3 regions of the Planctobacterium sp. AWM4_229 genome follow, and region 3 is predicted to be linked to each of the others. Evidence: predicted binding sites of a transcription regulator. Region 3 holds the regulator's gene; each other region holds the start of a gene.
The links. Region 3 encodes FliA, which starts transcription of late flagellar genes. Its sites were predicted from a motif close to CTAAAGNTNNNNNNNNNNNNGCCGATA; they were not measured.
Positions count from the first base shown of each region.

Region 1: the regulator FliA is predicted to act here: its motif matches at 8,450-8,476, upstream of ACXAGP_RS21640 (DUF5610 domain-containing protein).
Region 2: the regulator FliA is predicted to act here: its motif matches at 6,757-6,783, upstream of flgM (flagellar biosynthesis anti-sigma factor FlgM).

Region 1 is NZ_JBSWWX010000015.1:325-10,743, reverse strand. Features, by position in the region: gene ACXAGP_RS21680 (TIGR03899 family protein) at 1-299, opposite strand, end outside; gene ACXAGP_RS21675 (bifunctional diguanylate cyclase/phosphodiesterase) at 602-2,854, shown strand; gene ACXAGP_RS21670 (uracil-DNA glycosylase family protein) at 2,846-3,415, opposite strand; gene ACXAGP_RS21665 (pyridine nucleotide transhydrogenase) at 3,503-3,841, shown strand; gene sthA (Si-specific NAD(P)(+) transhydrogenase) at 3,838-5,274, opposite strand; gene ACXAGP_RS21655 (acyl-CoA desaturase) at 5,372-6,505, opposite strand; gene fabR (HTH-type transcriptional repressor FabR) at 6,610-7,236, shown strand; gene trmA (tRNA (uridine(54)-C5)-methyltransferase TrmA) at 7,241-8,341, opposite strand; gene ACXAGP_RS21640 (DUF5610 domain-containing protein) at 8,507-9,772, shown strand; gene ACXAGP_RS21635 (RNA recognition motif domain-containing protein) at 9,826-10,281, opposite strand.
Region 2 is NZ_JBSWWX010000009.1:11,695-22,113, reverse strand. Features, by position in the region: gene purL (phosphoribosylformylglycinamidine synthase) at 1-2,079, shown strand, start outside; gene ACXAGP_RS18785 (hypothetical protein) at 2,335-2,493, shown strand; gene smrA (DNA endonuclease SmrA) at 2,567-3,148, opposite strand; gene ACXAGP_RS18775 (transcriptional regulator) at 3,410-3,682, shown strand; gene ACXAGP_RS18770 (flagella assembly protein FlgT) at 3,842-4,999, opposite strand; gene ACXAGP_RS18765 (LPP20 family lipoprotein) at 5,292-5,789, shown strand; gene flgN (flagellar export chaperone FlgN) at 5,962-6,381, opposite strand; gene flgM (flagellar biosynthesis anti-sigma factor FlgM) at 6,385-6,720, opposite strand; gene flgA (flagellar basal body P-ring formation chaperone FlgA) at 6,961-7,671, opposite strand; gene ACXAGP_RS18745 (chemotaxis protein CheV) at 7,828-8,766, shown strand; gene ACXAGP_RS18740 (CheR family methyltransferase) at 8,770-9,594, shown strand; gene flgB (flagellar basal body rod protein FlgB) at 9,743-10,144, shown strand; gene flgC (flagellar basal body rod protein FlgC) at 10,144-10,419, shown strand, end outside.
Region 3 is NZ_JBSWWX010000005.1:67,935-78,353, reverse strand. Features, by position in the region: gene ACXAGP_RS12040 (chemotaxis protein CheA) at 1-1,925, opposite strand, end outside; gene ACXAGP_RS12035 (protein phosphatase CheZ) at 1,940-2,698, opposite strand; gene cheY (chemotaxis response regulator CheY) at 2,733-3,116, opposite strand; gene ACXAGP_RS12025 (RNA polymerase sigma factor FliA) at 3,160-3,885, opposite strand; gene ACXAGP_RS12020 (MinD/ParA family protein) at 3,882-4,748, opposite strand; gene flhF (flagellar biosynthesis protein FlhF) at 4,745-6,127, opposite strand; gene flhA (flagellar biosynthesis protein FlhA) at 6,155-8,254, opposite strand; gene flhB (flagellar biosynthesis protein FlhB) at 8,336-9,457, opposite strand; gene fliR (flagellar biosynthetic protein FliR) at 9,473-10,255, opposite strand; gene fliQ (flagellar biosynthesis protein FliQ) at 10,260-10,419, opposite strand, start outside.

The DNA.
Region 1 (10,419 bases), on a different contig from region 3:
GGGCAAAACTCCAGCGCCTTCTCCATTACATTTTCAAGGTTTTGTAGCTTGCGTTGTTCATTGATTATACGACGACGTTCGGTCTTTTTATGTACATCTCGTTCAAAGCCATCACTCTTTTTGGAAACTCCGGCTTGAGCAAACCAGTTGGTAATGCGATTCGTTATGGCTTGCGAGGATTTTCGCTCAGCACTTTTGTCAGATTCAGGCAGTTGCACGGCTTCTGTAGCTGAAGCTGTTTTTTTGGGACTGGCTAGCGATTGCGGTGTTGCGCCTGACACGCTTCGTACATCTGTCATAAAATATTCAAAAGACTACAGGGTTTGAACTTATCATTAATATGCCACTATTTTCATCAAAATGTCCCCGACTTTAGGTAATTTTAGGCGGTAGCATGGTAAACAGTACGATGTGATGGAATTTTGTACAGTAAAACCCCTGTTTCGATGTGAATAGATGTTTCGCTTTTGCTGACTTTAGGCTAAGGTAAGTTCAATAAGTGAAAAAAGCAGAGCCATTTGTAAGCCGATGCGCTTAAGGCAGAGGTGATGGCGTACAAGGTTTTAGTCAACTTACTATAATAATATTTGGCGAAGAGTAGATGTGTCCCACTGATTACGAGAACGATGAATTAATCTTCCTGGATGAAGAAGATGCCGATTTAGAAGCATCTGAGTCAACAGCAGGAGTTTGGCATGTGCTGGTTGTGGACGATGATGAGGAAATTCACTCCGTTACCCGCCTCGCCCTTTCAGATTTGAGCCTAAATGGCAAAAGCTTATATTTTCATCATGCCTATTCAGGCGAAGAGGCCTTGTCATTTCTTAAGGAGCGGGGTCATGAGATAGCGGTTCTGTTACTTGACGTGGTAATGGAAGCTGATGATGCCGGGCTTCAGGTAGCGCGTAAAATGCGCGAGGAAATGAATCTTGAAGAACCCCGAATTATTTTGCGTACGGGGCAACCCGGTTATGCCCCTGAAGAAAGTGTCATTAAAGAGTATGATATTAATGACTACAAAACCAAGACTGAGCTAACCCGCAGTAAGTTGGTCACTACTATCATTGCTTCGTTGCGTTCCTATCAACAAATTTTAACCATCAATCAGAGCCGTAAAGGCCTTGAAAAAATCATTGGCTCCGCCGCAAACCTGTTGGAGGAACACTCCGTTAAAGGATTCTGCGAGGGGGTTGTCGAGCAAATTAGCTCTTTAATAGGGCTGGAAGCGGGCGGCGTATTGTGCGCGCGAGCTGGCTCTGTGTTGGACAAAGAAGAAGATGGCGTTTATGTTCTTGGCGCTGCTGGTGACTTTGCCACCTTTATTAATGAAAGACTGGAAAGCATTCGCAACGATAAAATAGTGATGCACGTCACGCAATGTCTTCAGATGAGAAATCATATCTTTGGTGAAGATTATTCTGTTCTCTACATGGATAGCTCTGGTTACGAAGCGGCAGTGTATATCCAGGCCGGTAATGAAATCAGTGACGTAAACAAGCAATTATTAGAAGTATTTCTATCCAGTGTCTCTGTTGGTTACGAGAACGTGAATCTTTTCCATCAATTACGCAATGCAGCGTTCAGGGATTATCTTACCAAACTGCCTAATCGCAACGAATTCATCAACATGTTAGATGAGCTCAATCGCACTGATAACGATTCAGATGCGGATATGATTGCGCTAATCGACATTAATCACTTCTCTGATATCAATGATGGCTTGGGTCAAGAAGTGGGCAATAAGTTGTTAATTGCTGTATCTGAAAGATTGACCGAAAAGTTTGGTGATAATTGTTTAATGGCGAGAATCGGAGCCGATGTATTTGGCTTGATTGGCAAGAGTGAAAGACTCGAACCAAAACATATCGATTCCATATTTTCGGTGCCTTTTAAGGCCGGAGATCACACCTTACCCGTGAATATCACCATCGGATTAACGCGATTATTAGAATCAGCCAGTGGTATTAATTTACTCAAGCAAACTAATATTGCATTAAATCGCGCCAAGAAAAACATTACTACAAATTACGAGTTCTACGCGCCAGAGATGGAAGAAAAAACCACCTGGCGTTTGGGCATGATTCGTCAGTTGCGGGCTGACTTCGCCGAGCGAAAATTACAGGTATGGTTTCAACCACAAATTGATCTTGCTACTGAAAAAGTTATCGGTATGGAGGCCTTGTTGCGTTGGCCTTCACGAGAAGGCGGTTATGTCTCACCGGCGGTATTTGTTCCTCTCGCTGAATATTCTGGGTTGATTATAGAGATCGGTGAATGGGTGTTACTTGAATCCTGTGAACGTTTAAAAGCGTTGGAAGGTTTAGGTTATAAGGACTTGCGTGTTGCGGTTAATATTTCTATGCCACAATTTCGTGATCCTCGCTTTGTACCTTTAATCAAGGACACGTTAAACAAACTGGAAATTAAGCCACAAAATCTTGAGTTGGAGATAACAGAAAGCTTGGTAATGGACGATCCACAAATTGTTGTGGAGTCGTTAAAAGATCTGAAAAGCAGTGGTGTGCAAATTGCCATTGATGATTTTGGAACGGGTTTCTCATCAATGAGTTATCTACAGCAGTTACCCTTAGATCGGCTGAAAGTTGATCGTGCTTTTGTGAAAGAGGTAGAGCCAGGTAAACAAGCCTTTATTGCTGAAACCATAGTTACCTTGGGGCAGAAATTGGGCTTGAAAACGATTGCTGAAGGGGTGGAAAAGCGCGAACAAGCCAAGTACATGCTGGATCTGGGATGTGATGAAGCCCAAGGCTATCTGTTCGCCAAACCCATGCCTTATGATGAACTCATTGAGTTCTTGGCCAAGCATGACTCCGAGGCGCCGACTTCAGGCTGACAAGACATTTCGTACTATTTTTTGATATTCAGGTAAAACCTCTGCTTCAAACCAGGGGTTTTTCTTTATCCAGATGTTATTTCTTGGAGACGGGTGCGGCAGTGGCAGATAATCTGGCGCATACCGATGCCATTGGCGACAGCGTTCAGTCAGCGACAACTTATCTTTAAGATAGTATTGTTGTGCGTAATTTCCCACTAGCAATCTCGGAATACCTTTAGGCAACGCAGCAATGATTTGGGGGTGCCAAAAAGGGGCGCACTCTTTCCTCGGTGGCAAGTCACCACTTTTTCCAGAGCCAGGAAAACAAAAGCCCATAGGTATTAATGCTAGCTGTTCAGGATTATAAAACGTTGTTTCCGTCAGGTTTAGCCATCTTCTCAGCCTTTCACCTGATTTGTCGTTCCAGGGCTTACCCGTTTCATGAGCTAATCTTCCTGGAGCCTGACCTATAACAATGATTTTTGCACTTTTCCCTAGCTGTAATATCGGCTTGGGAGACTGCGGCAATGAAGCTTTGCACAGGTCACATTTGCTTATAATTTGAATTAAATTTTTCATACAAAAAAGAATATAATCGAAAATGGTTACATTGGTAATTAATTGTGCTACATTAATAATGTGATTGGCTCTTATTTGGAGGTAAAGGTGCGTAAATCAGTTTTGTTTTTGGTATCAACCTTAGTAAGTACAATGTCTTTTGCTGAGTCTGTCCAGGATAAAAACAACTTGTTCAAGTGTGTTGACTCAACAGAATTAAGCTTAAATGCTGAGTGCTTGTCTCAAACTATTGAAAGCAATGTAAAATTTAAAGAATTTCAGTCAGATTTCCAGACGCAAATTGGAGATCTAGGCGGTAACGCAATGGCGACCATGAAGTTTTACCCAGAACTCATGGAAATTCATATCATCGCTCATGATGACGAAGCGAACAGCGGTGCTCTGGCCAAGCTTGACACAGAGCAGAGCAAAAGCGCGTACTATTAAGTAAATAAACGGTTTAATCCGTTGATGGCAGCTACCCGATAGGCCTCAGCCATAGTAGGGTAGTTGAAGGTAGTGTTAACAAAATAATCAATGCTGTTAGCACTGCCTCCTTGCTGCATAATCGCTTGTCCTATGTGCACAATTTCAGAAGCACGTTCCCCAAAACAATGTATTCCCAACACCTCTTTCGTTTCTCTGTGGAAAATGATTTTTAATCCGCCTACTAAGCTGTGTGCAATTTGCGCTCTGGCCAGATGTTTGAACTGTGCTCTACCCACTTCATAGGGGACTTTTTGTGCGGTTAATTCTTGCTCGGTTTTACCTACAGAGCTAATTTCAGGAATGGTATAAATACCGGTAGGAATATCCTCAACCAGCGTCGAGTGGCTCTCACCTTGAAGCATCGCCTCGCCGGCGAAACGGCCTTGATTATATGCCGCAGAAGCAAGACTTGGATAACCTATTACATCTCCGACAGCATAGATATTGTCTACAGTGGTTTTGTAATTAGCATCGACCCGTAACTGCCCTCGACCATCGGCCTCCAGGCCGACCGCTGACAAGTTAAGCATATCAGTATTACCCGTTCGACCGTTGGCAAATAGCAAACAGTCGGCTTTCATCTTTTTACCCGATTGCAAGTTCAGAACTACCCCATCCTCTCTACCTTCGATGGATTCATACTGTTCGTTATGACGGATAACGATACCACTGTTCCATAAGTGGTAACTAATGGCGTCTGATATCTCCGCATCCAGGAAAGAAAGCAGTCTCTCACGCATGTTGACCAAATCTACCTTCACATCCATACCGCGAAAGATACTGGCATATTCTGTGCCGATAACACCCGCCCCGTAAATGATGATACTTTTAGGATCGTGATTGAGTGACAGGATAGTATCGCTGTTATAAATTCTCGGGTGATTGAAATCGACGTCTTTGGGCGTGTAAGGCCTGGAACCAGTGGCAATAGCGAATTGTTCTGCCGTCAGAGTTTCAACAGAGCCATCCGGGTGGTTGATTTTTAAGGTATGTTCATCTACGAAGGAAGCCTCACCATGTAAAACGGTGACACGATTTCGCTCGTAAAAACCCCTGCGTAATTGCGTTTGTTTGCGAATAACCGAGGAGGCGTGACTTAGAATTTGCTCGAACGTTAAGTGATGAGCTTTTTCACTGTCGTTAAATAGAGGATTGCTATTGTATTCGATTAAACGGCTTACAGAGTGCCTTAATGCTTTTGAGGGGATCGTGCCCCAGTGGGTACAACCACCGCCAACCAATTCATATTTCTCAACGATGGCGACTTTTTTGCCGGCTTTGGCCAACTGCATGGCCACACCTTCGCCACCGGGACCGCTACCAATAACGATAGCATCAAATTGATACTTTGGTTTTGCAGTTACCCGTTTACGACTCGCTCTTTTAGCCATTTTTGTCTCCAATTCAAACGCTTAAGGAGAATAATAGCCAGGTAACTGCAATTGTGAAACTGTAAAGTCTTAACTGCGGTAGCTAAGTACAGTTTAACTAAGCATATTGCAAAGGCATTCTACTCAAATCCAGCCATTTATTTCGTTGTACTGCCAAAGATGCTTTTAATTCCTTGTACTTATAGCGAATCTCTAGGCCTTCATAGGATTGAATGAGAGCACGCTTTTTTAACTCCATCAGTCTTTTCCGCGCTTGATAAAACTCTGTCATTTTCATAACCAACGCGTCATATTCCACCTGAAGTTTGGCTAAAATTTCATCTTTGTTTGGATGACCCAAGCTCAGCGCTTTTTCTGTAGCATACTGCAATTGCATTGCGAGTCTTGCCTTCTCTATGCGCTCTTCCGGGCATCGACGCAAATTGTAGGTAAGTTTTAACCAAGACAAGCCACCGATTAACCATTTAGTGGGATCAAACTGCCACCAACGGATGCCATTGCGATAGTCGTATTCGAAAATGTGATGAAAATTGTGGTAACCCTCGCCAAAAGTAAAAAAGGCCAAAATATCATTATCTTTTGCCGTATTTTTATCTGTGTAAGGTTGACGCCCCCACAAATGCGCCAGTGAGTTGATGAAAAAAGTGACATGGTGAACTACTACAAGGCGCAAGACCCCAGCCCAGAGTAACATGCCTAATACATCACCGTTCAGCCACCCCAACAATGCCGGGATACCGACATTTGCCGCAATCGAAATTTTTCCATAGTGTTTATGCTGCCACATTACAACTTTGTCTTTTTGCAAGTCTCGGCAGTTGGCATAATCTACATAGGGGTTGGTCTGATAATCTCTCAGCATCCAACCCAGGTGAGAAAACCAAAACCCTTTCCTGGCGGAATAAGGGTCCTTTTCGTTATCATCAACGTGCTTGTGGTGAATGCGGTGATCAGAACTCCAATGCAAGATGCTCCGCTGTACCGCCATGGCACCGAATATAGCGAAAAGTACACGGATAATGGCATGCGCTTCGTAGGCTTTGTGCGACCATAGTCGGTGGTAACCGGCGGTAATGGACATACCAGACATCCAGATTAGCGCGATACATGCAGTGATCTCAGCCCAGTCCAGGCCATTGATTACGGCTTCTAAAGGCACTGCAAATACTGCAACCGCAGTGGTGAAAAGGAAGAATAAAACGTTAACAATTAAAAGGCGTGGTTTGGTCATCTGAATATTTAAGCTTACAAGTGTTCGCTAATTTTAGTGCCTTCAATTATGATTGGCAACCTTGAAACAGAAAACAATCATTTGATTCATGCAGGGGAAGATATTTGAATCGAAAGGAACAGAAACTAAAAACTCGCAGGTCGATAATTGATGCGGCCTTTTCAATTCTGGATGAACAGCGGGGCCTTTCCAGTATTTCGTTGCGAGAAGTGGCTCGTAAGGCTGGTATCGCTCCTACCTCTTTCTATCGACATTTTAATGATATCGATGAGCTAGGTTTGACCCTTGTAGATGAAGCTGGCTTGGCATTGAGACAGTTGATGCGTCAGGCACGCATCCGTATCGAATCCGGTGGTAGCGTAATACATACTTCCGTGAGTACATTCATGGAATACGTCTCAGCCAATAGCAATGTTTTTCGTTTGTTATTGCGTGAACATACGGGAACATCACAGGCGTTTCGGGCTGCGGTGCAAAGAGAAATAAGTCATTTCGCAGACGAGCTTACAGATTACACGGTGGAAACCACTAAAATGAGTCGTGAGATGTCCAGTTTACAAGCAGAAGCTATGGTACGGATAGTGTTTAGCGCAGGAGCGGACGCTATCGATGCCTCACCGGAACAAATGAAAATGCTTGCCCAGCGAGTGGAAAAACAATTGCGCTTTATCGCTATCGGGGCATTGCGCTTTTCTCGTTCCGACAATAACACTGAGGAAGAGGGCGAGTAGCGCCCTATCTTTTTCTCAAAATCACGCCCGTTTCGATGTGATGGGTATAAGGAAATTGATCAAATAGCGCCACTTGAGTGACTTCGTGGCTACTACTGAGACTGGCAACATTGGCTATCAGTGTTTCGGGGTTGCAGGAAATGTAGATAATTTCATTGTAATCTCTTATCAATTCAATGGTATCAGGGTCGACTCCTGCTCTAGGAGGATCCACTAACACCGTTGAGATGTCGAGATCCTCAAGTCCTGCGCCTTCAAGGCGTTTTTTACTTCCACCATTTTTGTAGTATTCAGTGAATTCTTCACTGGACATTCGTGCAACAAACACATTATCTAGCTTGTTTAGTTTAATGTTGTGGTTAGCAGCCATCACCGAAGTACGGGATATTTCTGTGCCCACAACTTTCCTGAAATTTTGCGCCAGTGGAATTGAGAAATTTCCAGCGCCACAATAAAACTCAAGGAGGTCACTATTGGATTTGTTTTGCGTGTTGTCGAGACACCATTCAATCATGGCTTGGTTGACGTAGGGATTTGGCTGAGTGAAACTATTTTCAATGTGCATAAAATGATATTTCTGGTTATGCACAGTGAGAGACTCAGTGATGTAATCTTGCTCTTTTATTAGTTTTTGCTTTCTTGCCCGTCCGACAAAATGGACTTTGTGGGTGGTTGCAAGATTCTCTTTCAACTTCGCAATGGCGGCTTCCCACTCCGCATCCAATTGACGGTGGTAAAGTAGTGAAATAACAGTCTCACCACTTAATCCACTTAAGTAATCAATTTGGAATAACTTACGACGTAGCACCGGCTTGTCTTTGATATAAGAGAGTAGCAGAACCATAAGTTCGTTAATGGTTTCTATTGCCACCGGAAACTGGTCCACCCGGTACTTCTCTTTGTTCTCTTGGTTAAACATAATGTGGTATAGCTCATCGCCTTCATGCCACACCCTAAATTCCGCTCTGGAACGGTAATGTTTTAGAGGAGAAGGGTATACCGCCAATTCATCACGGTAGTAGGGCTGGAAAAGTGTCGTTAATCTTTCGTGCTTTTCGTTAAGTTGTGCCTGATATTGCTCAGGTTCACTAGAGAAGTTTTGCATAGCGCAGCAATCACCAAAATTAGGTTGGTTAGTAGTTATAAGCAATCGCTAATAATACCATAAACTGGCTGAAGATCAGTGTATCCCTGACTTTATCTGCAATAGAGACTAAAATCTGTACTCTGGAGGTCGATAACATGGATGAGGTTAATTGAGGAAAGTGTCATGAACTTAGGTGATATCAAATCCACAGGTGCTGACAAAACGCAGGTGGAAGGTAAAAAGGTAACGCCTGATAAACTAGCTACGGCAGGGGACAATCAGGCTTTAAAGGAAATGGTAGACGAACAGGTATCGCTGAGTAGCAATGCCAAGTCTGTAGCGGCCGCTCGTATTCTGCAGTCTAGTTTCGATCAAAATGTGATGTTTTCTGGTCAAGCTGAATTATTGGCGGATCTAAAACCCAAGCCCCAAAATAAACCATTCGACTTTGAAGAAGTGGCTGAGAATGTGCTGACCTTCATTGGTGGCGCTTTAAAGCTAGCAAAGCAAAATGGTGCTGATGACGAAAAATTAACGGAAATGTTTGAGCAGGCCAGAAAAGGCGTTGAAAAGGGGATCTCTCTTGCTCGCAAAGATCTTGCTGCTTTTATGAATGAAGAGTTAGACGAGGGGATCACTAACAGTCTTAAAGCCATTACTAAGGGTTTAGACGAACTCAAAGAAGAGTATTTTGGCAAACCAGAATCTGAAACTGTTGCAGCTAGTCTGAGTGTTGCAGGTTCACAGGAAGAAAGTAGTGAATTGACACTTCGAACTGCCGAAGGAGATGAAGTTAGTATTTCATTTGAATCTATTCAGCGGTTCAGAGCTCAGCAAGAGGCCTTTGCCAGTCAACAAACGTCTGTAGACGGTAGTTTAGAGACCACGGTTGGTTACAGTCAATCTTATGAGTTTTTCCAGAGTGAGCGCTTTAGTTTCTCAGTAAAAGGTGACTTAAGTGCTCAAGAGTTGGAAGATATCGCCCAATTTGTAGAGCAAACGTCCGGTGTTGTTGATGAGTTTTTTAACGGTGACATCGAAAAAGCCTACCAGCAAGCAAGTGACATAGGACTGGAAGACTCACAAATTACGGCTTTTGCTTTAGAGTTATCTAAGAGCGAGCAGTTGGAGACGGTGCAGCGTTACGAACAGGTTTCCCATTATAATGAGGGTGAAGCAGAAAAAGCCGAAAAACCACCAATTAAGACTATCTCTGAATACCTCGATAATTTATTGGATTCCATCGGTAAGAACGAGCAAATCTTTGGCCAACGAAATACCTTTGACGAACTTGTTAATGGCCTTATCAGTGAAGTTGAGAATATAAAAACGCCAGAGTTACTTGAAGCGTTTAACCGATTTCAGGAATTTAATCAGAGGTTGTTGAGTAGCCTACCCGAAACAACAGGTGCAGCTCCAGAATCACAACCAAATGATGTAACTCAATAAAAAAGGCGCTAAAGCGCCTTTTTAGTATGTTCTACTAAAGTGGTAAAATCAGATCAGGATTCTTCTCTGTCATTTCTGTCTTTAGCAACCCGAACCTTTAATGTTCGATCTTCAAATTCGCTGTCATTGAGCTTCTTGATAATTTTGTCCACGTCTTTTTCTGGCACTTCAACAAAACCAAAGCCTTTGCGTTTACCAGTTTTTCGGTCGCGCAGAAGTCTCACTGAGTGAACCTTAGTGACTTTTTCAAAATAGTCTTTTACGGCTTGTTCATTAACTCGATATGGAAGATTGCCCACATATAAAGTAGCGACTTCACTATCAGAATCTTCTGCATCATCAGAAACGTCTTTGTTTTTCGCTGCGAAACTTATAGCTAACGCTGAAATAAGAGCGCCTGCTAAAAAAGCAATGGATGAATCGAGATTGAAAAGTTCAAATGCTAAGAGCAAATAGCCTGCTACACCAATAAGTGCACCAATTGCCAAGCCTGGTAAGAAAAGTGGCATGAGATATCCTTTAACTATAATTATTGTAATAAGTAATAGTGCGCTTTTGTATCACTGAAAAGATGACACTAAATAAAGACACGCATAGTAGAACATAGTAACCAATATCTGCTCAAACACAATGTTATGTTGCATAAG
Region 2 (10,419 bases), on a different contig from region 3:
GTGCTCCTGGGTAAGCCACCTAAAATGCATCGTGATGTCACATCTTCCACTGCTAAGGGCGACGATTTTAATGCAGCCAATGTATCGCTGGAAGAGGCAGCACAGCGAGTATTGAGCTTGCCAACTGTGGCAGAGAAAACCTTCCTCGTTACCATTGGTGACCGAACCGTAACAGGGCTGGTAGCGCGTGATCAAATGGTGGGCCCTTGGCAAATCCCGGTCGCTGATGTCGCGGTAACCTGTGCCGCATTTGATACTTATGCCGGCGAGGCGATGGCCATGGGTGAGCGAAGCCCAATCGCATTATTAAATCATGCTGCTTCTGCGAGGATGGCGGTAGGTGAAGCAATAACCAATATTGCTGCTGCCAACATAGAATCACTGAAGCGCATCAAGTTGTCGGCAAACTGGATGTCTGCAGCAGGGCACAAAGGTGAAGACGCTGGCTTGTACGAAGCGGTAAAAGCGGTAGGTGAAGAATTGTGTCCGGCTCTGGAAATTACCATTCCAGTGGGTAAAGATTCGATGTCGATGAAAACCCAGTGGCAAGATGGTGCAGAGCAAAAGAGTGTCACTGCGCCGCTGTCTCTGGTAATTACGGCATTTTCTCGTGTGGAAGACGTGCGTAAAACCTTGACCCCTCAACTAGATACAAACTCTGAAGATACCAGTCTGATTCTGATTGATTTGGGACAAGGCCAAAATCGCATGGGAGGCTCATGTCTTGCTCAGGTGTATAACAAGCTTGGCAAACGCGCTCCTGATGTTGATTCTCCTGAGCTATTAAAAGGCTTTTTTGTTGCCATCCAGCAGCTAAATCAGCAAGGCCTGGTTAAAGCGTATCACGACCGCTCAGATGGGGGCTTGTTCACCACGGTTGTAGAAATGGCTTTTGCCGCTAATTGTGGTGTTGACATTAATTTGGACGCCATTCCCGGTGATGCTAATAGCATTTTGTTCAATGAGGAGCTGGGAGCGGTAATTCAGGTTACTAATGAACAACTAGAAACAGTGATGTCGGTTTTTGCAGAGAATGGTTTGTCTGCTCTTGTGCATAACATTGGCTCTGTCTGTGGCGAAGATCTTGTTCGCTTTAGTAAAGACGGAGAGACGGTACTGCAAAATACGCGCTCTCATTATCGTCAGCTTTGGGCACAAACCACCTACAATATGCAGTTGTTGAGAGACAACCCAGAGTGCGCTGAACAGGAACATCAGCTCAAGAGTAACCCTGACAACAGCGGTTTGTTTGCCAAACTGACATTTGATATCAATGAAGATATCGCTGCCCCTTGCATTGCTAAAGGTACTGCGCCCAAAATGGCCATTTTGCGAGAGCAAGGGGTAAATTCTCACGTAGAAATGGCGGCCGCTTTTGATCGAGCCGGTTTCGCTAGTACCGATGTGCATATGAGTGATTTAATCGCTGGTCGCGTATCTTTGCAAGATTTCCAAGGCTTGGTTGCTTGTGGGGGCTTCTCTTACGGTGATGTATTAGGAGCGGGCGAAGGATGGGCTAAAACAATATTGTTCAATGAGCAAATTCGCAGCCAATTCCAGCAATTTTTTGAACGCCAGGATACCTTCTCTCTTGGTGTTTGCAATGGTTGCCAAATGTTGTCTAATCTCAAGCAGTTGATTCCAGGTGCTGAGCATTGGCCGCACTTCGTACAGAACTATTCTGAACGCTTTGAAGCCAGACTGGCCATGGTGGAAGTACAACAGAGTCCGTCTATCTTTTTTGAGGGTATGGCTGGCTCAGTGATCCCAATTGCCGTATCACATGGTGAAGGGCGCGCTGTATTTGCTAACGATACTGCATTACTGGCTGCACAACCGAATGTTAGCCTGAGATACGTGGACTATGCCGGCAGCGTAACGCAGCATTACCCCATGAACCCTAATGGCTCGCCTGAAGGGATTACTGGCCTGACTTCACAAGATGGGCGTGCCACCATCATGATGCCACACCCGGAGCGTGTATTCAGAACGGTAGCAAACTCATGGCACCCTGATGATTGGCAAGAAGATGGGGCCTGGATGAGAATGTTCAGGAATGCCAGGAAATCTTTGGGCTAAGATTGGAGGGCGTAACGCCCTCTTTGTTGGATTTTGGCTTAAAACACCATAATTTCCTGAAATTTAGGCTAAAAATCGACGAATTGGTGAATAAGATGGCTTGTTTGCTGGTTTTATATTGTATATGATTGGTTAAATTGTAGACATCTCTTGGTGCCTACAGAGCACAACAAGGTATATGTGCATTCTAGCTAAAGGAACCTTAGCGCCACCATTACCATTTAATCTCAAGAATAAAAATAATAAGAGTGGGTTATGAATCGTTCCAGTAAAGGCTTCGGCCTGGCAGGTGTTTTCGTCACAGTCGTGGTTCTCATTGTAAGCGCTGTCATCAGTACCACCGTTTCCTCGAAAGAGTATGCGTCAGGTACTGTTGCTACTATTGAGCAAATACAAGTGGCTCAAACAAAATAAAATAAGGCTCCATCAAAGCCAGGCTCACAGCAAAATTACTTTTAGTGATAGTGGCTGATATCACCAATTGCTTTTACTTGAGTTTGTGTTTTTCTCTGTTTTCTGCTTTTTGTTGTTTATTCTTTTTCAACAATACATACGTGCTTTTAATGCCGCCGTGTTGCATTTGACTGCTGTGAAATGCTAGAACTTCTGGCATTTGCTGCAACCATACATTCAGGTAGCTTTTCAGGTAACCGCAAAAGGGTTTTTTATCTTTGCTGAGTCCGTGGCGCATTAAAACGCAACGCAATCCGCGAACATGGGCTTGTGTTATGAAATCAAACACTTCTCTATGGGCAACTTCTAATGATAAGTGTTGCATATTCAAGGAGCTTTCTATGGCGTATTTTCCAAGGCGAAGATTCTTATACACCAGATCCTGAACGCCTTCTTGCTTAAACTGGATAGGATCCTCAACTGCAACGGGATCTATGTCGGCGAGGGTTAGGAAATTTTTGCTATTGCGCTGTTCGTTCTTGATTGCCTCTCTTCGTAGTTGCTTTGCCAGTTCATTGCCATTTGTCTTTTTCAAAAAAACTTTGTCATCATTTTTCAACGTTTTTACATCAGCCACTTCCGCCATAAATGCGTCGAAATCTTCATTCCCAATCATGATACAACCTGAAAAATATCTGCAGATATAAATATATGTACGAAGCTTGTACCTTCAAGACATTTCTACAGATCATCATGGTTTTAAATCTTAGAGACTATATAGAAATAAATGCAGGTTAAAATAATTACCATTCGGGATTGTTAAATAGGTAAATATTCGATACTTTACATGAATTAAACTATACAATTAGCGCTAGCTTATCATTGAGCGCCAAAACCAGAATGACAAATTCAAGGCAGCATTAAGGAAGTAGTAAATATGGCCAACAAAAGTACCGATATATTGCATGTAGAGCGTTCAGATATTTTGAGAAGTCTTCGCTTGCAAAGTAGTTTTACGCAAAAGCAGATCGCCGAAAAATTGGGCATAAGTCGAGAAAAAGTGGTGGCGGTAGAAAACTGCCATTTAAAATCAATGTTGGCATTAGAGTTAGATACGATTAAAAATTGGTGGAATTTATGCCGTGCACGAGCAGATATTGAAACCCAAAAGCAATTTGCCAAATTAATTAAAAAAGAATTAAGTATTTAGCCAAAGAAAAAATGGCGTCCCCACCGCGACTCGAACGCAGATCTAAAACTTAGGAGGTTCTTGTTTTATCCGGTTAAACTATGGGGACGCTGATTTAGCTATGAACTAATCACCATTAACTGTTTAGATTATTACGCAATCATAATTACAATAAAAGCGTTAGCGGCGCACCACAAAATCGTTTGGTTGAATATTCGCCAATGGAGTCCCGTCCACCACCCTTAATTGTGCCGAATTAAAGAAGGCTTCAGTCACCACAACTCTTGACGGATGAATACTGTATTGCGTTTGAGATAAACCATTGGGGGAGAAGAAATGACGCATCTGAAAAACCGCTAATTCGTCACCTTTTTTTACACCTTGCTTACTACCTATGTTTACCGACAGGCTGTTATTGTGGATACCAATTATTCTTCCATAAGTAGGCATACAAGCAATAAGCTCATCAATCTCAGAGGTTAACTCCCGCAGCATTTCGCCAGTAGCTTTGCCGAATTGCGATCCCCAAAACTCTTTGCTTGTGGCTTGTACTTTCTGGTGTTTATCAAATTGCCAAATTGCCGAGCGATGATAAGTCTTGTCAAAAAGAATATCCCCTTTGGTACCGTCTAATAACATAAAGCGAATCGACAGGTTTCTACCGGGATGTTTCTCATCCCAGAATTTTGCCACATCCAGGTAGGTCTGGGGTTCTTCATCCAAACTGAGTTCCACAATGTCGCCGATCAACACATATTGTGCGCTGGCTTGTTCGGCTAACAGCATTGATTGAGTTTTAAGGTCCTGAGGCTGAGGGAAGAAGGTGTAAGGCTCTACTTTACTGATCGTGGCGCGTTGGGAATAGACTTCAAAACTTTCTTTAATGGCGTTAGCCAATGGGCCATCAAGGGCATTGAGACCACCTATGGCTGCTTGCCGGTAGGCGCTGACATGGAGTTTACTAGTAACAATATTTTTTTTGTAATCAGACGCACTGCACTGATCCCTTTGGGGAAAGATATCCGCTCTTATGGCGACTTCTACAAAATCATCGTAGTAATGCTCGGATATTAACTCCACACTGGCTACCTCGCCTGAGGCTCTTATTTCAAGCCGTTCATCTCGTAACAACCCGTCGGTCATTTCCTGAACACTGCGCACCGAAGCACCTGCAAACAAAAGGGCTTGTCGTATCGCTTCATGAGTTGCTTGTTGTCTGGCCAATTCTTTGTTGTTGTTGTGTATTACTGCTTGACCACTGGCTTCAAACCAGGCTGCATGCGTAGGCAGACTCGCTACACTGAGTAGTGCCAACAAAGTAAAAATCTGTCTGAACATAAGAACCTCAATTTACATCTTTTGCCATGACGCGATATTTTGTCACTTATATCTGCTGCAATTGGTGAATTACCGTCAATAAGGCGTCAGTTTTTTTAGCTGCTTTGGTACAAGCACATTACGTACCACCTCAATCAATCATTGTTATTTATCAGAATAAATGGCAAACAACTTGCTTAGAAAGCATTAAACATTATTGATGTATCAATTGCGTCAATAATATAGCGCTGATAAAGATATCCTTTTATCAAGCGGATTGTATGCAAAATTCAGGCAAACTGATGGGTGGGTTATGAAGACAAAATTCAATTCCAAAATGGACAAATTACTTGTCGTTGGATTAGTGACACTTGGGCTATCCGGCTGTAAATCGCTGGAAGCGATGTATTACAGTGATAAGCAAGTAGAGTGGGAGTATGTCCAACCGGAGCAACATCCTGTACTGACTGCGGTAGGTTATGCACCTGTTAGCGCACAAATGGGCAAAACAGACTCAGCCAAAATGTTGATGGCCATAAAGGCATCCAAACTGGATGCTTACAAAGAACTGGCCGAGCAAGTGTATGGGCAGCGAATTGACACCCAGCAGTCTTTGGCTAACCTGGTGCTCAAGGACAATGATTTAAAGGCATCGGTTGAAGGCGTAATCAGAGGTGCTGAAGTGGTTAAAACCTATCCGGTAGGTGAGGATGTTTACGCAACGGAATTGAGTCTCGATTTTCAAAAAGTGTATGATATTTACCTTTCCACGGCACGTCCAAGAAAAATAAAAGAAATCACCTATTATTGATATATTGAGTTTTCCCGCTCCACTCAACATGAAAACCTCTCTTTTGAGAGGTTTTGTCGTTTTTGAGCAAGTACTATCGAGGTGCAAAGTAAAACGAGTTTATGCTAAAGGGGTTTATAGGTAAGGTATATTGTGTGCTTAGCTCAACGGTTAGGGGAGCTTTAATAAAACGTCAGGCTTTGACACCAGAGCCCAACATGCCGCCCTGTGTTTTACCTTTGTTGGTGTAAGTAAGTGATTCTTTGTTTCGTGCTGCCAGCATTACGTTGCGTAATCGCTGAAGTCTTATTTGGTTCTTTTCTACTGCCGCAGCGTTTACTTCAGTCTGATGCTGACACTTATGCAATAGTTCTTTGCCTTGCTGAGCCAATTCGAATTGTTCTTCGGAAAGCTCGCTCTCAGGCGTTTTTAATTTTTGCAGAGACACATCGTTTTGTGCTAACTGCTCCAGTAATGCCGATTTTTCGTCAATCAATGTCAGCAGACTTTCAGCATCGCGAGCAACCACCAACTCCAGTTCTTTTTGGAGGTTAGCTTCTAACGCCTGAAGTAGCGTTAGTTGTTGTTCTAGAGCTGCAGTCAAATCTGACATCAATTAACCTTTGGATAAGCCAAACAGTTCAGTTTCAGCTTTCGAGATTTTGGATGCCAGTTGCTCAGCATCAATCTTGTAAGAGCCGTTCTGAATCGCCGCTTTTAGTTTATCAACTTTATCTTGATTCACCGGAGCGTCGCTTGCTTTTTTCTGCACGTTCGCCAGTTGTTGTGCTGACTGGGTCAGCGAAACGGAATCCTGGCGAGGGGCAGCAGCAGCGGTTTGAGCTTGCTGTGCTGTATTCGCACTTTGGCCTTGCTGAGCCTGTTGTTGATTGAGTCGTTGACTCTCCAACTGTGGCTTCTGACCTGTGCCATTTACATTGTTAATAGCCATGATTAAATTCCAATACTTTTAAACCCTCAGTTAGCTTATCGGCTGACGCCTTTCAATCTTTAATAAAAAACCAATAAATGCGCTTTTTTTTTATACTGGCTAACTGTATTTTCGCAGTTTAAATTAAGACCATAAAAAAGTCTTTATAAAATCAATGATTTGCCAATATTTGTTAGGTTAACAGCGACATTGGCAATCTTCTAATGCGCCTCTCCGAGTTGCAGCGCACCTCGTTCCATTTTATATCTGGACTCGAACCTCGTTAACATTCGCCACTTCTGCTTCTAGCTGCTTTTTAGAGCGTCTATTTTGAACCGAGATCGTATCACCAATATTGCCATCTTGCAGTGCTACACCACTGGTTTTTATTTCAAGTCCGCTGAGCTTCGCAGTTATCACTATGGCGTCGCCTTTACAAACAAAGCATAGCATATTCGGAGATACGGTAGTGCCATCTCGTGAACGGCGCTTTAAACGCGCACCCACAACATCTTTTATATCGGCAAAAGTGCCGCCTCTTATACGTCTTTTGTCTACTTTTTCTAAAGTAACGTTATTGGCGGTTAATAAGGTACCCGGGGAGACCGTATCTGCCAGTACAACGACTTCTTGCATTTCTGTTACGCTGACACTCAAATAATGGAACCAACCATTGCTCGGGCAGCTCACTCTTACTGTTACGTTAGATTGACGCAAAGATTGCGAACTACTGCTGGCTTGCAAATCCACAGGACAGGCAGGGATGTTGATGCGTTCATCAATACTCCTGACGGAAATTTGTACATCATTGATGTTGTCTACTTCGGCATTTTGATAAACAAATATCTCTGCGGTCTCTTCCACAAGATTACGCATTAAATCTTTTTCTTGCGCAGCCGCTATATTGGTTGTTATAAACCAACCAATTAAGGAAAGTTTTAAGGTTTTCTTGAGGTTGGCGAAATTTTTCATGTTCACTTTCTTCCAATTTGGCTATGCTTAAAGGCAATTTTGGTAAAAACTTAACAGCGTCAAAAAAATAACGCTGTGTGGGCGAATAATAATCACGCATCCACATAAGAGTACTATTCAAGTATCGTGCCTGTTTGGATGAATTAGAGGTGTTTTATGGCGGGAATTTTAGATTCTGTTAACCAACGAACTCAGCTGGTGGGGCAAAACCGCCTTGAGCTATTATTGTTCAAACTCAATAATCGCCAACGCTACGGAATTAACGTATTTAAAGTACGTGAGGTTTTACAGTGTCCGCCCTTAACTTCAATGCCAAAGCTGAATGCCTTGGTAAGAGGTGTTGCCCATATTCGCGGCCAAACTATCTCGGTTATCGATATGAGTATGGCAACAGGTGGACGTAAGATTGAAGATATCAAAAATGCCTTTATTGTCATCGCGGAATACAACCGCTCAGTACAAGGTTTTTTAGTGGGCTCGGTGGAGCGCATTATTAATATCAATTGGGAAGCCATCTTGCCACCACCTGAGGGGGCGGGTAAGGCCAGTTATCTTACTGCTGTCACAGAAGTTGATGGCGAATTAATTGAAATTCTGGATGTTGAAAAAATCCTCAATGAAATCGCGCCAGCACGAGAAGTGGTGCGCGAAGACATGGCTGAAGAGTTGGCTAAGCACGACGCCAGTCTGGATGACAAGATTATTTTCATCGCGGATGACTCATCGGTAGCGAGAAGCCAGGTTAAAAAGGCCTTGTCCTCATTGGGCCTGGAAATTGAAGCTGCCAAAGATGGCCGAGAAGCGCTTGAAAGACTGAAAGAAATTGCCTCGGAAACCGGCGATGTAACCGACAAAGTTGGCGTTATCGTCAGTGATATTGAAATGCCAGAAATGGATGGTTATACCTTAACGGCAGAGATTAAGAGTACGCCTGAACTGGCTAAGTTACATGTAGTGCTGCATACTTCATTGAGCGGTGTATTCAACCAAGCGATGGTTAAGAAGGTGGGGGCGGATGATTTTATTGCGAAGTTCCACCCAGATGAACTGGCTACTGCGGTAAAGAAATGGCTGGACAAGTCAGCGGAAAAATAATCTGTGGTGAATAAAACATTAAGCGAAGACGACTACACACTGTTTAGTGAATTCCTGGAGCGCTGCTGTGGTATCGTTTTGGGACCGAACAAGCAGTATTTGGTGAGAAGTCGTTTAGCGCCTTTGATGCGAAAATATGACGAGCCTTCGCTGAGTCAGGTGGTTAATGATGTGATCAACGGCAGAAATAGGGGTTTGAGAGACGATGCTATTGATGCCATGACCACCAATGAAACACTGTGGTTTCGAGACAGATATCCTTTTGAACTGTTAGTCAAAGAGCTGTTTCCCAAATTCGCAGAAAGTCGACAGCCGGTAAAGATCTGGTGTGCTGCGGCATCATCAGGGCAAGAGCCCTATTCAATTGCGATGGCTGCAGCTGAATATCAGAAGTTGAATAGTCGATTTGCCGGTGTGCAAATTGTCGGTACCGATCTGTCCACGGAAATGCTGCAAAAATGTAAAGTGGCCACTTACGATTCATTGTCCTTGTCGCGAGGATTATCTGAGGAACGAAAACGCCAGTTTTTCGACGATACACCAGAAGGAAACAAGCGCATCAAGCCTGAGATTGCGCGTATGGTTACCTTCAGACAGCTCAATTTGCTGGACAGCTACGCCAATCTGGGGCGTTTTGATATGGTGTTCTGTCGCAATGTCTTGATTTATTTCGCACCAGAAGTGAAAAGCGCTATACTGCAAAAAATTGCCTCTGTGTTAAATAAAGACGGCATTTTATTCTTGGGTGCGTCAGAATCTATGGCTGGCTTATCCTCCGATTTTAATATGATTCGATGTAATCCTGGCTTATATTACACTCGAAAATAATTTTATTATATCAACGAACCCCTCTAATTTAGAGGCCTTTCGCGTTTCTCGGCGCAGCCCCTCTATCTAAAATATATTGCTTCTTCCAAAACTGGCACATGCCTTGCTTTCAATCCACTGTAAGTTTTTTGACGCTGTGGAGGCCAGAATGGCTATCAGTTTAGACAAATTAACCGCTTTGCATCATCGAGCTGTCTCAGTGAGACAGGATCGTATGGAGCTTATTGCCGGCAATCTGGCAAACCAGAATACACCCGGCTACAAAGCCAGAGACATAAATTTTCAGGAAGCGATGAAAAGCGCTTCGTATGAACAACGTATGCATCTCAATCGCACCTCATCCGGGCATATAGAAGGGCAAATGCAAAGCGACCGACTTGTCACCTTTCGGGTTCCAACCCAGCCGGATACCGGCGATGGCAACACAGTTGAAGGACAGATGGAAAAAAATGCGTTCCTGGATAACGGTTTGCGGTATCAGGCGAGTATTCAATTTCTGGATGGCAAATTTAAAGGCATGAAAAAAGCACTGACCGGAGGGCAACAATAATGAGTTTGTTTAATGTAATGGACATTGCGTCCTCGGGCATGCATGCCGAAGGCGTAAGGTTGAATACCACCGCTAGTAACGTGGCAAATGCTAACAGCGTAAGTTCTTCCTACGGTGAAACTTACAAGGCGCGACATGCCGTTTTTGCCGCAGAAATGAAAAATGCCACAAATGCCCAGGCACCGCTGGGCACCAAAGTTAATGTGTTGGGTGTTGTGGAGAGCCAAAAGCCCCTGCAGATGGAGTACTCCCCCAATCACCCCATGGCCAATGAA
Region 3 (10,419 bases):
CTCAAATCCATGTTAATGATTTCGTTTACCGATGAAAGCGGAAGGGCAAATGTTTGGCCGCCAACGATTATCATTAAAGTGGGTAAGATGGCTAAGGTTAAAGGAACTTTAATTTCCAGCCTTGTGCCTTTGCCCAGTTCAGAGTCAATACTCACTGAACCATTCAGTTGGTTGATCTTGGTTTTCACCACGTCCATACCAACCCCGCGACCTGAAATATCCGAGATCTCGGTTTTGGTGGAAAAGCCAGGAGCAAATATCAAATTAAAGGCTTCGACGTCCGACATTCTTGCTGCCGCATCAGCATCCAATACACCACGACTGATGGCGATTTCTTTCAGCTTTTCAGCATCCATACCTTTACCATCATCATCGATGGTCAGCAGGATATGATCACCTTCTTGCGAAGCAGCAAGTGTTACCGTTCCCTTGGCTGGTTTACCCGCGGCAACACGATCGTCCGGCATCTCAATACCATGATCCACCGAGTTTCTCACCAAGTGAACAAGAGGATCTGCCAAAGCCTCTACAAGGTTTTTATCGAGATCAGTCTCTTCACCTTTAAGCTCGAGCGCAATGTCTTTTTTCAAGCTTCGTGCTAAATCACGCACTACGCGAGGAAAGCGCCCAAATACCTTTTTAATAGGTTGCATGCGGGTTTTCATCACCGCACCTTGCAAATCACCTGTTACCACATCCAGATTAGCAATCGCCTTGGACATGTTTTCGTCATTCAGGTTTATTCCCAAACTCAACAAGCGATTACGTACCAATACTAATTCACCCACCATATTCATGATCTGGTCAAGTCGCTTGGTATCTACGCGTACTGTGGTTTCGGCAGGTGGCGCTGCAGCCGCCGCTTTTTTGTCATCTTTTTTGGGTTCAGCTTTAGCAGACGCAGGCGCTGCTTTGGGTGCCGGAGCAGGTGCCGCCTTTGGCGCGGGGGCTGGCGCCGCTTTAGGTGCAGGGGCTGGTGCAGCCTTAGGTGCCGGGGCTGGGGCTGCTTTGGGTGCCGGGGCAGGTTCTGCTGTGGCGGCTTTGCCCGGTCCTTGACCTGAACCGTGTAATTGATCTAGAAGCGCCTCAAACTCTTCATCAGTGATATCTTCGTCGTCACCTGTTGCCGCGGCCGAGGGAGCAGGTGCAGGTGCTGGCGCAGGAGCTGGTGCTGCATCTGCTTCTCCTGCAAATTTACCCTTGCCGTGTAACTGATCCAGCAGAGCTTCAAATTCCTCATCGGTGATATCTTCGTCACCACCCGCAGAGGATGCTGCTGGGGCTGACGGCGCAGGAGCGCTTTCTGCCTTACCGGGAGCGCCTCCTGAACCATGCAACTCATCGAGAAGTTGCTCAAATTCGTCTTCGGAAATTTCATCGATTCCGCCATCATCTGACGAGGTAATACTATCGGCATCAAAGTCAAAGAATTCGTCATCATCGTCATCAGATGCGGCCGGAGCAGGTGCAGGTTCTGGAGCGGCTTCTTCTGGTGCCGATGCTAAGGTGGCGTTTGCTGGCGCTTCATCAGCGGTTTCGGGCTGACTTAAACGGTGTAAGGTATCCAATAAAGCCTGATCAGCAGCTTGTAATGGCTCTCGCGCCTTAACCAGCTCAAACATCTCTACAACCACATCAGTGGCTTGTAATATGACGTCCATGAGTTCTGGGGTTAAGCTACGTTGGCCGTTACGCATCATATCAAATACGTTTTCAGCACCGTGACAGATGTCAACAAGCTCGGTTAATGACAGGAACCCGGCACCGCCTTTAACCGTGTGATAGCCCCTGAAAATTGCATTAAGCAAGTCAGAATCTTCAGGATTATTTTCCAGATCAACGAGTTGCTCTTGTAATTGTTCCAGAATTTCTCCGGCTTCCACCAGGAAGTCCTGAAGTATATCCTCGTCAACATCAAACGACATGCATTAACTCCACATTAAAAACCTAAGCTTGAAAGCAAATCATCAACGTCATCTTGTCCCTGGACAACATCGTCTCTGTTTTCGGCATCAATGATTGGCCCTTCTGCTTCACTGGCTCCCACTTTTTTGGGTTTGCTGGTTTCGTCCACAACCTTTTTCAATTCAGATTCTGGTTCACCGAACACAGTAAGCATGTTAACCAAGCTATCTTCAACTTCTTTAACCAGTTGAATTACTCTACGTATCACCTGGCCTGTTAGATCCTGATAGCCCTGCGCCATTAGAACCTCAGTTAATAAATCGTTCAATTGCGAAGAATCTTTACTGGCTTGTTCCAAAAAACTGTCAAGTTCGTGACATAGAGACTTAAATTCCCCTAATTCAAGTTGACGTGTCATCAACTTTTTCCACTCAGGGAGGATGTGACCAATACTGCTATTAATTTTTTCTGCGATTGGCATACTGGACTCAACGGCATCCATCGTGCGATTGGCCGCTTGCTCAGTGGTTTCGATCACATAATTCAGGCGAGTCTGTGCATCGGGAATATCTTCATTAGCAAGATCCACAATCCTCGAATCAATATTGAAGGTGTTCAATGAATCATGAAGTTGTCTGGTTAGCTTCCCGACTTCGGCAAACAACTCCATAGAATCCTGTATTTTACTGGCTTCTAGTAGTGCTCTTGCCGCTTCATTGTCCCCTTGCTCCAGGAACGCCACAAGTTGTTTGGCATCCTCAAGAGATATGGGAGAGCTCTTATCATTAGTCATTTCAGCTCCTTTTAACTATCAGGACTGTCCTGAACTAACCAAGACGCTCAAAAATTTTGTCGAGCTTTTCTTTCAGTGTGGCGGCGGTAAAAGGTTTAACTACGTAACCATTTACACCGGCTTGCGCAGCCGCGACTATCTGTTCTTTTTTGGCTTCAGCAGTAACCATCAACACTGGGGTGTGCTTAAGCTTGTCGTCGGCTCTGATTGCGCGAAGCAAATCAATACCTTGCATGCCTGGCATATTCCAGTCAGTTACTACAAAATCAAAATCACCTTGTTGTAACATCGGTAGAGCGGTACTACCGTCATCAGCTTCCTGAACGTTGGTAAAACCAAGGTCTTTCAACAAGTTTTTGATTATTCGTCTCATTGTAGAAAAGTCATCAACAACGAGAATTTTCATGTTTTTATCCAAAACTGCCTCCAGTGAGGATTCGATCAAATTTTATTATTATACGCTATCCAGCTTGCCATGCCTGCATTCTGGACTTTAATCTTAGCATAGCCTGACTATGAATTTGACTCACCCTGGATTCGCTTACATCCAGTACTTCGCCAATTTCTCTTAGATTCAGTTCTTCATCATAGTACAGAGACAATACAATTGCCTCTCGTTCCGGTAAAGTCGTTATTGCATTGGCTAACGCTTTTTGAAAAGACCCTTCCATCAAGTCATCAAAAGGGGTGTTTTCCCCCTTATTTTTGTCCGTCGTCAGGACATCCTCAGTAACGCCTAAATCTTCGATACCAATGATTTTTCCAGCATTTACCTCTGATAACATTTGGTGATAATCAGCCAGAGAAACTTGCATTTTTTCAGCGACATCGACATCTTTCGCATCGCCACCGGTTTCCCGCTCCACCTCAGAAATCGCCTCAGCGATGGCTCTACCATTTTTGTGCACGGAGCGCGGAGTCCAGTCACCTTTGCGGATCTCATCTAGCATCGCACCGCGAATTCGGATACCCGCAAAAGTTTCAAAACTAGCGCCTTTGCTGCCATCAAAATTACGGGAAGCCTCCAGCAAACCAATCATGCCTGCCTGAATAAGATCTTCCACCAAGACACTGGCTGGTAGGCGGGCCATAAGATGGTGTGCAATACGCTTTACAAGTGGGGCGTGCTTTTCTACCAGCAGCCTTTTATCATCGTGTTGTTTGTAAGCGTTTGCTTTACTGTTCACCCTTGGATACTCGCTGCCTGTCTATTCACTAGTTGTTCAATAAAGAATTCCAGATGGCCACCGGGTTGAGCGGGTATCGGCCACCCAAGCGCTTGTTTGGCTAATTGAGTGATGGCCAGCGCAGCAGGTGAGCCGGGGAATACGTCAACAATGGCTTTTTGCTTGCGTACGGCTTTGCGAATATTCTCATCGTAAGGTACGGTTGCCACCAACTCCAAAGCGACATCAAGAAATCTATTGGTGACTTTCGACAGTTTTGCAAATAACTCTTGTCCCTCTCGAGGACTGCGTACCATATTAGAAACCACTTTGAATTTAAATACACCGTGGTCGCGGTTGAGTATTTTCATGAGGGCATAAGCGTCGGTTAGTGAGGTAGGTTCGTTACACACCACCAACATAACGTCCTGCGATGCTCTGCAGAAGCTAAGCACCATATCAGAGATGCCAGCCGCGGTATCCACTAACAAAACGTCAAGGGGAATCTTAAGTTCACTAAAAGCTCGGATAAGACCAGCGTGCTCTGTCGGTGACAGTTCCGCCATATTTTTAGTACCGGATGTGGCCGGAGCGATCAATATGCCGTGGGGGCCTTCGATAAGAATATCTTCAAGGCTACATTCTCCAGCAAGCACGTGAGAAATGTTTTTACCCACCCGCAGTCCTAGCATGACATCGACATTCGCCAAGCCTAAGTCCGCGTCCAGCACCAAGACCTTTTTACCTAATTTGGCCATGGCAATCGCCGTATTTAAGGTTACATTGGTTTTACCAACACCCCCTTTACCACCGGTAACAGCAATTACTTTTGTTAAATTATTTCGGCTCATTTTTCTTAAACTACTCGCCTGGTCTTCAATCATACTGCCACTGCTGAATGAACTGTTTTCTTCTTCGCAGTATGCGGTAAATCGTATTTCTTATAAAGCTTTGCAGCTAAAGAAACTATATACTTCGCATCCGCTATTTTTATATCTTCTGGAACCTTTTGTCCATCGGTCAAATAGGCCACCGGTAATCTTTCTTGTATCGCGACGCTTATCGCTTCACCTAAAGAGAAGCATTCATCAATTTTGGTAAAGATACAACCTTGAACCGGCATTTTATTATAAATACGCAAAGTATGTTCCATAACATGTCTTTGAGTATTTGCCTGCAACACCATGTACATTTTGATATTAGCACAAGATGTTTCGTTTAAGGTATCTAACTGTTTGATTAATCGCGTATCTCTTTGTCCAAATCCGGCGGTATCAATCAATACTAACCTTTTATTCCTAAATTGGTATAAAACGTCTGACAACTCTTGCGCGTTTGCCGCTTTTTTAACCGAGCAGCCAATTATTTTACCGTAAGTCGCTAGTTGCTCAAATGCAGCAATTCGATAACTATCAATAGTCACTAATGCTACCTGGTCGGCACCATAACGTTTAGCATACTGCGCCGCTAATTTTGCAATCGTTGTGGTTTTTCCCGTACCAGTTGGTCCCAAGAAGGCCATCACACCACTTTGAGTCAGAATATCGTTACGGGTGGTCTTAAGTCTATTAGCCAAAAGTTTTAGAATGAATAACCAGGCTTCTCGCTCATTGGCACTCTCAGGCGCATAAGATACGACGTCTTCAGCAAGCTCGGAACAAACCCCCATGGCTTCAAGTCGATCAACTAAATAGGATTGAAGTGGGTGCCCTCTGCGTTGCTCTTGCTTCAATAAGCCTCCTACCTGAAACTGCAGCACATTTCTCAATGAGCGCAACTCTTCCTGAATGGATTGAATAGCCTTGTCACCGTTTTGTAGTCCAGCTGATGCAGCAGGTTTTGCGACTGTGGTTTGTACTTCCGGCTCAGGTGCCGTTTTAGAGGCACTGGCTATAGCAGGCGCTTTCTCCACATTACTTTGAGCACCCTTTTTGGAATAGGTTGTTGACTCTGTCTCTGCTGAAAAGTTGCCTGCACCTTGCTTTTCCAGCAATTCTTTCAGGCTATCAGCGCCAGAATCCCCAATAACTTCACTCAACGTTGGTGTACCGTTACCCGTGGGCTTTTTCAGGGATGGTATAGCTATCGCAGCATCAAACTTTTCTGCGGGCTTTTTAACGGGTTCGTTGTCATAAGCGGCAACTATTTCTACGCCATCTGCCACTTTTTTATTTGACATGATTACGGCATCACCGCCCAATTCAGCTTTAACCTCGTTTAAAGCCTCATGCATGGTTTTTGCAAAGAATCGTCTGATTTTCATCTCATCACCTCAGGTATTGGTGCTCTGTTATTGTCCTATAGCACTGACAATTTTTATTTGTTTGTCGTCAGGAACTTCTTGATAAGAGACTACATGCAAACCCTGTACCACATGTTTTAGGAATCTTGAAAGTACTGGTCTTAACATTCCGGACGTCAATAAAACGGCTGGCTCTCCAGCCATCTCTTGTTGCTGTGAAGCCTGATTCAAAGAATTCTGTAAGTTCTCTGCCAGGCCAGGTTCTATACCGGCTCCATCCTGGCCACCCGCCTGTAAAGACTGATGTAACATCTGCTCAAGTTCAGGTGAAAGTGTGATCACAGGGATTTCTTTCGCACCGCCATTTATTTCCTGGATAATCAGACGTTTTAAGGCGATTCTTACTGCAGAAACTAAAACGTCAGGATCTTGACTCTTAACACCATACTCCGAAAGCGTCTGGATTATGGTGCGCATATCGCGGATCGGCACCCCTTCATAGAGCAAGGTCTGCAGGACTTTAACCACTGTACTGAGCGGTAAAATGTCTGGCACCAACCCTTCAACCAGTTTGGGATTAGATTTGGCCAACATATCCAATAGCTGTTGCACTTCTTCATAACCGAGTAACTGATAGGCATTATTCGTTAATAACTGACTTAAGTGCGTTGCCACCACAGTTGCAGCGTCAACAACCGTATAACCCAATGTTTGAGCGTGCTCACGTTGCGAGGGTTTAATCCAGAGCGCGTCCAGGCCGAATGCCGGATCTTTGGTTTTGGTGCCATTTAAATTGCCAAATACCTGTCCGGGGTTGATGGCCATCTCTTCATCGTGATGAATATCAGCTTCGCCAACGTTCACCCCCATCATGGAAATCGTGTAGTTGTTCGGTGTCAGGTCGAGATTATCCCGGATATGCACTGGCGGAATCAAAAACCCTAGTTCCTGAGAAAGCTTCTTACGCACCCCCTTGATACGCGTCAAGAGTTCGCCACCTTGTGATTTATCCACCAATGGGATCAGGCGATAGCCCACTTCCAATCCTATGGTATCTACCTGTTGCACATCATCCCAACCTAACTCTTTAACCTCAGTCGGTTGCGGTGCTACATCCGACTTTTTCTCGATAGTTTTGGGTTTTTCTGCTTCTTTTTTGGCGCGATACTGCTGATAAAAGGCGTAGCCGCCAATGCCGAAACTGAATCCAAGAAATGCCAAGTGTGGCATGCCAGGCACAATGCCCATAACAAACAAAATACCTGCAGTAACATAGAGTGCACGCGGATCACCCAGCTGAGAGGATAGCTCACTACCCATTTCCTGGGTTTCATTTTCACGAGTTACGATAATCGCCGTGGCGACCGATAGCAAAAGGCTGGGGATTTGTGCTACCAGACCATCACCAATAGTCAGCAGTGTATAAATCTCAATGGCATCACCAAACCCCAGATCATGCTGGATCATGCCGATAAACAAACCACCAACAATGTTGATAAGCATGATAAACAAACCAGCGATGGCGTCGCCTTTAACAAATTTTGACGCACCATCCATAGAACCATAAAAGTCAGCTTCCGCGGTAATTTCTTCGCGACGCTTTCGCGCTTCATCGGAATCAATATATCCGGCATTCAAGTCGGCATCGATTGCCATCTGCTTACCAGGCATAGCATCCAAGGTAAAGCGAGCACTTACTTCCGATATTCTACCCGCACCTGCGGTTACGACTTTAAAGTTAATGATCAGCAGTATGGCAAACACCACAATACCAACTGCAAAGTTGCCACCGATAACCACTTCACCAAAGGCTTCGATTACTTTCCCTGCGGCGTCCCCACCTTCGTGACCTTCTAGTAAAACGACACGAGTAGAAGCAATGTTTAAGGCCAGTCGTAGTACCGTGGCAATCAATAACACCAATGGGAATATGCCAAAGTCCACCGGTTTTTGTGTGAACACACACACCAGAATAACAATGAGTGAGAGCGCAATATTGAAGCTGAATAACACATCCAACAGAAAAGCGGGCATGGGCAGAATGACCATGCCCATGATCGCCAATAGCACCATGGGAGTGCCTAAACCTGTGGTGATCTCTTTTAATTTATTTTGGTCGATGCGGTTAAAGTAAGTGGCAACTGACATATCTACATGTTAATTATTTGACGGAACTGCAGGAGTTCAGCAATTAACAGGCCAACATGCGCACTAAACCGCAAAAAACGCTTAGTGGCGTAACTCTGGGGGTATAGGTAAGTCTTTAGCCAGCGGCTTAGGACGATGTCCGCGGCCCGTTTTAAACCGTTTTAATTGGTAGACGTAAGCCAACACTTGCGCCACGGCCTGGAATAGTTTTTCCGGGATCTCTTCATCGATTTCCGTTGTATAGTAAATTGCACGGGTTAAGGCTGGAGAAGCCAACAAAGGCACATCATTACCTTCAGCAATTTTTCGGATGTGCATGGCTAATTCATCTGCCCCTTTCGCCACAACATAGGGGGCGCGATTTCCCTCCTGATCGTATTTGAGGGCTACTGAATAGTGAGTCGGGTTGGTCACCACGACGTCGGCTTTAGGTACTTCCTGCATCATTCTTCTGGCAGCGGCCTGATATTGCAAGCGTCTAATCCGCCCTTTAACCTGCGGGTCACCTTCAGCATTTTTGCGTTCGTCCTTAACCTCTTGCTTACTCATTTTCATTTGCTCATTGTGAGTATAACTTTGGTAGGGAATATCAATAGCGGCGATAGGAATAAGGGCACAGCAGATAATAATAAAAGTCCAGCCAATCAGCTCCATGGCGTGAAACAGACTGCCAGGAAAAAGCTCCTGATCCAGGTGCAAGGCTTCTTCCATGTAAAAAGCCAACATAAAATAAGTGACTACCGCAACTATGCCGAATTTCGCAATCGCCTTGAGTAGCTCAACTAAACCATTCATGCCGAACATACGTTTCAGGCCATTAATTGGACTCAAATTAGATGCTCTGAAACTAGCGGTATACCAGGTAAAATTAAAACCGCCCATCGCAATACTGCCATAAATTCCGGCAGCAGACACAATAAGTAAAAAAGTCAGCATGGGTACTGAAATGATTCCCATCACCCAATCTAATGAAGTTAACATATGAGTATAATCCCAGGCCTCGTCATGACTGAGATCGAAAAAGCGGCGCATTACGGTAAGCATCATATTACCGAGACTTGCCGCCAATAAATATAGCGTAACGGCGCTAAAGATAAGCACCAGAACCGTCGACAATTCCCGACTTCGGGCTATCTGTCCTTTCTTGCGCGAATCTGCTGTTCGTTTCGCTGTGGGGTCTTCCGTCTTTTCTTCATCAGCCATTGCACTTGCTCGTGTTTAACCTGGACAGATATTTAACAAATTACACATCAACAGTTGCGCACGATGCCACTGCTGTCCGAAGTGATTGGTAAAGTTATCCATTATCAACCACATGATGGTAAGGCCGCCAATCTGTGCGAATGAAAATCCGATAGTAAATATATTCAATTGAGGGGCCGCTTTGGTCATCACGCCAAAAGCCAGATTGATAATCAGCAATGAAACAATAGGTGCCAAAGTTAAGGTTAACGCAGCAATAAACATCCAGGCACTCCAATTAACGATGGACATAAATTGCTCTGCCGTCCACCAAGCTTCGCCAATGGGAAAAGCTTGAAAACTCATGACTATCATTTGGATCATATTCAAATGGCCGTCGAAAGCTAAAAACAACAAAGTGGCTAAAATCAGATAAAACTGACCTACTGCAGGTACATTGATGCCGTTTACAGGGTCAACAATTGACGCAAAGCCCAAGCCAGTCTGCATCGCTATAACTTGCCCCGCGAGGACAAAAGTTTCCAGCACTAATGTAGAAATAAAACCGATAGAAAGCCCAATGATCACCTGTTGCACGCCCATGACGAAGGTCTCAACCGAAATCGGATCTTTAACTGGCACGGCGGGTACTAAGGGCATAGTCATAATTGCAAGAGTGAAAGCCAACATCACTCGTATTGGAGTGGGTAATGTTTTGGCACTCATCACCACCATTGACCCCAGTAAACCACTGATCCGCATAAAAGGTAGTGCGTAATCCACTATCGCCTGAAGGATTTCGGCTTCTGAGAAGTTCATGGAACTATCCCACCACCTCCGGAATTCGAGCGACTATCTCAAAAGTGAAATCCATCAACTTGTTTACCAGCCAATGCCCTCCCCAGCTCAGCGCTAATAACGTCACTAATAACCTTGGTAAAAAGTTTATGGTTTGCTCGTTTATGGAAGTGGCAGCCTGAAAG